2 regions of the Paraliobacillus sp. X-1268 genome follow, and region 1 is predicted to be linked to the other one. Evidence: riboswitches for the same ligand, from Rfam matches in the RefSeq annotation. Region 1 holds a riboswitch; the other holds the start of a gene.

What was found. Region 1 has a riboswitch for thiamine pyrophosphate ahead of thiD (bifunctional hydroxymethylpyrimidine kinase/phosphomethylpyrimidine kinase). Riboswitches for the same ligand answer to the same signal wherever they lie in the genome.
Region 2: linked by a shared signal. The riboswitch ahead of D2K62_RS14395 (ABC transporter substrate-binding protein) and the one ahead of thiD (bifunctional hydroxymethylpyrimidine kinase/phosphomethylpyrimidine kinase) in region 1 are both predicted to bind thiamine pyrophosphate.

Annotation. Positions count from the first base shown of each region.
Region 1 covers NZ_QJSK01000029.1:1,893-6,110, forward strand. Annotated here, with positions in the region: gene thiM (hydroxyethylthiazole kinase) at 1-736, opposite strand, end outside; gene thiD (bifunctional hydroxymethylpyrimidine kinase/phosphomethylpyrimidine kinase) at 740-1,561, opposite strand; TPP riboswitch at 1,689-1,791, opposite strand; gene D2K62_RS17410 (glycine betaine ABC transporter substrate-binding protein) at 1,910-2,800, opposite strand; gene cudC (choline uptake/conversion transcriptional regulator CudC) at 2,950-3,495, opposite strand; gene betB (betaine-aldehyde dehydrogenase) at 3,876-4,218, shown strand, end outside.
Region 2 covers NZ_QJSK01000016.1:5,150-9,367, forward strand. Annotated here, with positions in the region: gene D2K62_RS14385 (ABC transporter permease) at 1-293, opposite strand, end outside; gene D2K62_RS14390 (thiamine-binding protein) at 341-631, opposite strand; gene D2K62_RS14395 (ABC transporter substrate-binding protein) at 650-1,630, opposite strand; TPP riboswitch at 1,727-1,838, opposite strand; gene D2K62_RS14400 (DsbA family oxidoreductase) at 2,023-2,745, shown strand; gene D2K62_RS14405 (thermonuclease family protein) at 2,836-3,522, shown strand; gene D2K62_RS14410 (cation-transporting P-type ATPase) at 3,584-4,218, opposite strand, start outside.

The DNA of each region.
Region 1 (4,218 bases):
AAGCATCTAAAAAGGCTATCTGAAAACTCCCAGGTGCAGAAGCGTTTTGTCTTGCACGTTCTGCTGCTACATCATAAAAAGCCACAGCTGCTGTTGCTGCTAGTAATGGTTTTTCTCCGGTTGTTAAAAAAGCAGCTATAACCGCACCTAATAGACAGCCAGTTCCTGTTACTTTAGTTAATAATTGTGTTCCATTTGAAATAGTATATAATTCTTTACCATCTGTAATTACATCTTTCACACCAGTAACCATTACAGGCACACCCAATTGCTTAGCAGCATGAATGGCCACACTTCGATTATCAAGTGTACCGACAGAATCCACACCCCTTACTTCTGCTTTCGCACCAGATAAATTACTTATCTCTCCTGCATTACCTCGTATTAACGAAATCTTTACCTCTTCTAAAATACGTGAAGCAACTTCACTACGTAATGATGTAGCACCAACAGCTACAGGATCAAGCACCACTGGGATACCTTTTTCATTTGCAGCTTTTCCTGCGACTATCATTGCCTCTGCTTGATTACTAGTTAATGTTCCAATATTCAATAGCAAACCGTCAGCGTTTTTCGCCATCTCTCCTACCTCTTCGATTGCACTTGCCATCACAGGGGATGCACCGATCGCATATAGACCATTTGCAGTAAAGTTCACGACCACCTCATTGGTAATGTTATGTACCAATGGTTCTTTTTCTCTAACCAATTCAATCATTCTCGTAATCTTATTCATTATTTATTCCTCCTTCTTTTGATTTGGCAAACCTTGCAAGCGATGACCCCAATGATTTGTTGGACCGCTTCCTGTACCAATATTTAATGTATACCGAATCGCATCTGTAATAAACTGCTTACCAATCGTAACTGCATCTAATACAGGTTGACCTTTTGCTAATTCAGCTGTAATCACAGCCGAGAACGTACAACCAGTTCCATGCGTATGCTTTGTATACGTACGTTCTGCTTCTAATAAATGAAAAACTTGCTTATCATACAAAACATCAACCGCTTTACCTTCTAGATGTCCACCTTTGACAACTGCCGCAGCAGCCCCTAATTCATCAACGATGACCTTCGCTGCTTTCTTTAAATCTTCTACATCCTCAATCTTAAAGTTCACTAATATTTCCGCTTCTGGAACATTAGGAGTAACTATTGTAGCAAGTGGAATAAGTAAATCTCGAATCACTTGACGTGACTCTTTTTCCATTAAAGCATGCCCACTTGTCGCAACCATTACTGGATCAATCACATATGGTGAATCTTGCTTTTTAACATACATTGCAATTAATTCCATCATTTCTATTGTTGAAACCATCCCTGTTTTTATCGCATCTGGCGGTATATCATCAAACACTGCTTGCATCTGCTTTTCAATAAATCCAATTGGCATATGATGCAGATCACTAACACCACGCGTGTTTTGTGCAACTGCAGAAGTTAGAATACTCATTCCATATACTTCTCTTTCTTGAAATGACTTTAAATCAGCTTGAATCCCTGCCCCACCTGTTGGATCAGTACCTGCAATCGTCAGTGCTGTAGGTATTTTTATCATTAATACAACCCCTCTCCTTATTTAATTTAAACCTTTTTACAATAATCATATTAATTTTTTCCATACAAAAAACCGCCCCCAAAAATGGAGCGGTTTCCTTTTAATATATTCACAAATAGTATGCGAACGGGTCCCAACTCCACTTTCCTACGCTAGTATTAACTAGTTCAGGTTCAAAGGGACCAAAGAAAACTCTTTATCTCAGCCAAATGGCGCCCCTAGTGGATTACTAATTAAATTATACTTCTACTTAATCACGTCTAAACTTAATTGTCAAATAGATACATTTTCAGAAACAAAAAAACCTATGTAAATCAGCTAACTGATCAACATAGGTTTTATTTTAATTTAATTATTCATCCATTCGCCAATTAAGTCTCTATTTTCTTCAACCCATTCTCCAGCTCCATCAATAGGCTCTTCTGCATCTTCAACATAATTTATTAATTCACCAATTTGTTCGTCATTCATTTTCCAATTCTTAAACCATTGATCAACTTCTTCAAAATCCTCTTCAAAACCATGTCTAGTCGCATGATGAATTTTTTCAACGCCACCATAAATATTTTCAGGATCATCTAAGAATTTTAAATCATATTCTGAGAAAACCCAGTGTGGTGTCCAAAGTGGAGATACAATCGCCTCTTCATTTTTGATAGCTTGATCTATTGCTGCAATCATAGCAGGTTCAGAACTCGATAATAACTCATAATCAAGGTCATAAGCTGTGATTAATTCCTCTGTTACTTCCATCGTACCAGCTCCAGGACCAAATCCAGTAATTTCTGAATTAAATAATTCCTTGTTAGCATTTAAGTCTTCTACACTATTAATATCTTCAAGATACGAAGGAACTACTAAACCTACTTTTGCATTATCAAACCATGTTTCCTCAGAAAAATTAATAACTTCATTGTATTCTTCATAATAGTTTTTATCTTGGACCGGAAGCCAAATTTCTAAACTAGCATCCAGTTCCTGGCTTTCTAGTGCTTGCATTGTTGTTCCCATACCTATTACGGTTAGTTCAACGTCATATCCTTCATCTTCAAGAATATACTTCCACATATTCGTTACAGCAATGTTCTCAGCCCAATCAATTTGACCGATACTAATCGTTCCTTTATTAGTTTCTTCCTCACTACTCGTATCCTCTGCATTCTCGCTACCACAAGCCATTAGTACAGCAAATAGTGTTAAGAACAATAAACTCAATAACCCCTTTTTGACCTTATTCATTCTTACCCTCTCCTTGTTTCTATATATTTAAAACGTTAAAAACGTTTTATTAATTAAGTATTTATTTAACACAGTTCAGATAAAAATACTCTCTAATAGTTTTCATTAAAGAGCATTTTTATGAGACAATTATATTGCCTAATAATTCTCTAATCTTTAGGTAAAAATTCAAATATTTCTTCACTTCTTATACTTGAAACTAAACGCGACAACCAATTATAGTATACTTTTGACTCTTCTAATTGATCATACGTTTTTTTTGCCATCTCACTATCTTGTGGACTAGCAGTTTTGTCTTCAACTACCTCACTTAGCTCTAATTGGGATTGATTGATAGCCTCCATGTTTGTCTTGACTTCTCTTTCCCACATTTGACAGTAAAACGCCATAAACGATCGAAAAAAGTTTTTTTCAGCTACATAAGTATGTTTTCTACTTCCACGTGTGAACGTCTTTTTCACCATTTCAAATTCCTGAAGTTTACGTACGCTGGTGCTCATACTAGGCTTACTCATTTCTAATTCCTCACGCATTTCATCCAAAGTCATTTGATCTTTAAAATACATCGTAGCATATAAATTAGCTGCTGATGGTGTGACACCATAAAGATCCATCGTTTCTGTAATAGATCCAATCACTATATCTTGAGCCGCTTCAATTTGCTGTTTAGCTTTTGAATTCTCTTTATTATTCATTAAAGGCACCTTCTCCAAAGAATTAAATGAATTAAAATTATTCTTTATAGCTTTAATGTTAGCTACTATAAATTAAATGTCAAATGCAAACAGTCAAATTCAGTGCGTTTTATAGGTTAAAATCATGATAATATAGGTACTTAGAGCCTTTATAATATTTTTTTAATTGTTAATGCAAATTACTAATTCTTCTATATAAAATAAGGATTTTCAAATCAGAGATAGTGTTATTTATACTTCTTAGCGCGAAATTAATCGTTTATTTGTTGTTCATTCAACGACTTTTTGACTTTGACACAATATAAGCATCATGTTAGAATTTATATAATTCAAAACGTTAAATATTTTTTTAACAAACTTAATAAATTGGAGTGAATTATTTGCGTTTACTAAAACAGTACATTAATGGAGAATGGGTAACAGCAAAATCTGGAAAGACTAGAGAAATTATTAACCCTTTTAACCAAGAAATAATAGCTTCCGCTGCTGAAGGCGACGAATCGGATTCTAAAGCTGCAATTGCTGCGGCAAGAGAAGCGTTTGATCATGGCAAGTGGCCGTTAACACCTGCAACTGAACGAGGCAATATCGTTAGAAAAATCGCCGGATTAATTGAAAGAGATAAAGAAGAATTAGCTGAATTAGAGTCGTTAGATACCGGAAAGACAGTAGAAGAAAGTCGTGGGGATATGGATGATATCGCTGGCGTATTTCGTTATTACG
Region 2 (4,218 bases), on a different contig from region 1:
AAAATCAATAACGGATAAAAGGCCTTTTTAAAGGTTGGTAATATATGCAAACTAATCGCCACCATAAGTCCCACTGATACGCCAATGGCAAATCCAATTACTGATAATTTCGTTGTAGAGATAAGGTGATGCTGATAGCCACTCCAACCAGCGATTCCTTCTTGAACAATTACAGTTGGTGCCGGTAATAGCCATGCTGGGATATCAAAAAGGTGACTAATCGTTTCCCATAATACGATAAGAACAGCAATGACGATAATTGGACTGATCGTTTTTGTTGTAATTTTTTTCATATTAGAAAGGCGATGTCAAAACTGGCACCGCCATCCCTCCCTTTTACTTAACGATACTTCTCTGTTAATACGTCCATTGATGCACCATCAGGCTTATAATAGACTTTCACTTGCGAAATAATACTCGGACAACCACGGGCAGCCATTTCTACATTCATTTTTTCTATAATTTGAAATAGCTCCGTTAATTCACCTTCCATTGTCGTTTCGAGTGGATTAACTTGGTACCTCACACCAGATGCTTCGATTACTGCGATTGCTGCGTCAACATATGGAATGACATCTTCGCCATTTTTTGTTTTTGGGATAATTTGAATACTTACAAGTGCATTAGCCATTTTTCGAGAGCCTCCCTTTTAATCTTCAGGTAAAAATTCATTCGTAAATGCATCATTCGCATTAAGTTCTGTCTCTAATAAATCATTTTCGTACATCCAATCTGCGTAATTTTCCCACACTTCAACATCTTGGACACCCCATTTAGCTGCGTCATCCTGATATTTTGGTGATAACCATGCTTGACTAGCCTTCACAAGTTCTGGGTCTAAATCAGGTACAGCTTCAATTAAAATATCTGCCGCTTCTTCTGGATTATCTATTGCATAATTATACCCTTTTGCTACAGCCGCTAAGAACTTTTCAACTGTTTCTGGATTCTCATCGATCATCATTTCATTCGTTGTAATGACTGGTGTGTAGTAATCTAATTTCTCTGAGTAATCGGTTAGATACTGCATGTTTAGATCAACACCACGAAGCTCAGCCTCAACACCTGTCCACCCATAATATATCCAAGCAAAATCAATATCACGTTCTACCGCCGTGAAGAAATCAGTATTTCCCATATTGATTATGTTCACATCTTCCACACTAGCGTCTTCTTGTTTCATTAGTGAGTCAATTACTGCTGCCTCAACTGGTGCTCCCCAACCACCATACGTTTTACCGGCATAATCTGCAGGTGATGTAATTTCTTTATCTACTGGAGAAGCAAATCCTGAAGTATTATGCTGAATAACTGCTGCAATAGATACAATCGGTATATCTTGTGTCCGAGCCTCTGTAATTGTTTCCTGTGCACTAATTCCAAAATCAGCTTTTTCCGCTGCTACAACTTGATCTGCACCAGATTCACTTGGCAATGTAATTTCTACATCTAAGCCTTCTTCTTCAAAAAAACCTTCAGCTTGCGCAACATAAAGCCCGGTATGATTTGTATTTGGTGTCCAGTCTAGCACCATCGTTACTTTCTCCAATTCTTGACTAGCTTGTTCGTCATTTGCACACCCTGTAATAATAAATCCAAGTGTAACCAATAAAAATAATACTTTCTTCATCTTAAAATCCCCCTTTTATTTGTGGAGGAACATATCCTTTTTCACGAAAAAAAATACGCTTAGGCATTAGCCTGGGCGCATATATAGTCACTTCTATTCGTGTTCATATATGTTCCCTACGCTGGTCTCAGCCAGATCAGGTTCCAAGGGTCAGTATCTATAACGGATACGATCTCAACCAGCCAAACTGGTCCCCCTACATTGAAACGTGCTATTTAATTAATTACACTACCAACTTTGCCATAGATTCGACTAATATTCAAGTACTATTTCATCATCATTAGTCATTTTTCTTTACTATTCAGTCTATACATAAGCAAATGATTTCATCTTTTCTACTTATTATGGCAGAATAAACATGCAAAGATTAATTAAATAACTGAGGTGTTCTAATGAAAATAGATGTATGGTCTGATTTTGTTTGTCCGTTTTGCTATATTGGGAAACGTCGCCTAGAACAAGCGCTCGAACAATTCCCGCAAAAAGATAGTGTTGAAATAGAATTTAAAAGCTTTGAATTAGATCCAAATGCAGCAGTATATGCAGGTAAGAGCATTCATGAAGCAATTGCTGATAAGTATGGGATGCCAATCGAACAAGCGAAAGAGACAAACGCTGGACTTGGTCAGCAAGCTGAAAGTGTTGGTTTGACATTCCATTTCGAAACAATGAAACCGACTAATACGTTTAACGCGCATCGCTTAGCAAAATATGCCAAAAGTATTGGTAAAGAAGCAATCTTGACAGAGAAACTATTGTATGGTTATTTTACCGATTCTGTTAATCTAAGTGAAACAGATGCATTAGTTAAGATTGCAGAAGATGCTGGGCTAGAGAAAACAAAAGCAATAGAAGTTCTTCAAGATGAAACAGCTTTTGCTAATGACGTACGAGCTGACGAATCATTGGCACAACAATACGGTGTGACTGGTGTACCGTTTTTTGTAATTAACGATAAATATGCAATTTCTGGTGCTCAACCAGTAGAAACATTTAAAGATGCCTTAAATACAGTTTGGGAAGAAGAAAATCCAAAGCCAAAATTTACGGATCTTTCAACTTCTAAAACAGAATTTTGTACTGATGATTCATGTGGCATTCCCGAAGAAAAATAATACGTGAAGGTTTCCGAAAAATCGGAAGCCTTCTTTTTTTATCTATGCTAAAATGAATGTTGCTAAAAACAAGGAGGACATCATAGAATAATGGCAACTTTATTACAGAAAAAACTAGGCTTATTACTAATCATATTAACCTTATTAACTGGCTGTGGTCTTCAAACTGATCTAAACAGGGAAACACAAACAGATTCGGATCTTCCTTCCGCAACTGTGGATCGTGTTGTCGACGGCGATACGGTCCATATTATCTTGGATGGTGAAGAGGAAAGTGTTCGACTTTTACTAGTTGATACACCTGAGACAAAACATCCTAACCTGCCAGTCCAACCCTACGGAGAACAAGCGAGTAAGTTTGCTAAAGAAAAATTGACAGAAGGCACTCAAATTCAGCTCGAATATGATGGTCCAAAGCGAGATAAGTATGACCGACTGTTAGCATATATATGGATAGACGGTGAACTTTTTAATGAAATGTTGTTGGAAGAGGGATTCGCACGTTACGCCTATGAATATGATCCGCCTTACACACATTCCGACCAACTAAAGGAAGCCGAAACTAAAGCAAAAGCAGCTGATCTTAACATCTGGAGTGAGGATGGTTATGTAACTGAAGATGGTTTTACAACAGTCGATATAGATGAAACAAGCTCAGATGTTTACTATCAAAATTGTACGGCAGTAGCTGAAGCAAATGCTAGTCCTATTTCAGAAGGAGATCCTGGTTATGGTACACATTTAGACCGAGATGGCGATGGTATTGGTTGTGAATGACATAAAAAATAGTAAAACACTGTATCTTCAATGGAGATACAGTGCTTTTTCATGAAAACTCTTAGGCTTTATTGCCATTAAAAAATGTTCGTTTCAAATACTTCTCTATTTCTACTATTATAAATACACTTAATCCGACTCCAATCGGAATTAACCAGAGTCCAATATCTAGTGCTGCTGTGGCAAAAATAGTTTGCATAAATGGTAAATACGTAATCGCAAGCTGAAGTAGAATTAAAATCGCACAAACAATAAATGCAATTTTATTCGTGAAAAAGCTTTTGTTTAGCGCAAATCCATGTTCGTTTCTAACATTAAATAAGTAAAACATTTTACCAAATACAACAATATTTAATGTCACTGTATTAGCTACTGCATGTGCATAACCATTATCTACCATTATTGCATTAGCAATCAAACCACCACCAGCTACAAGTGCTGCCACATAAAAGATTCGAAATACATAGTACTTGCTTAACAATTGTGTTCCCTTTTCTCTTGGCTTACGAATCATCACATCTTTTTCAGCAGGTTCATAAACGAATGCAAAAGATATAGTGATGGCCGAAACCATATTAATCCACAATAGTTGAACAGGACTTAACAACATGGAAATTCCCAGCAAAATACTTGCCATAACGATAAATCCTTCTGCTGCACTAGTAGGTAACAGGAATAATATCGTCTTTTTCACAT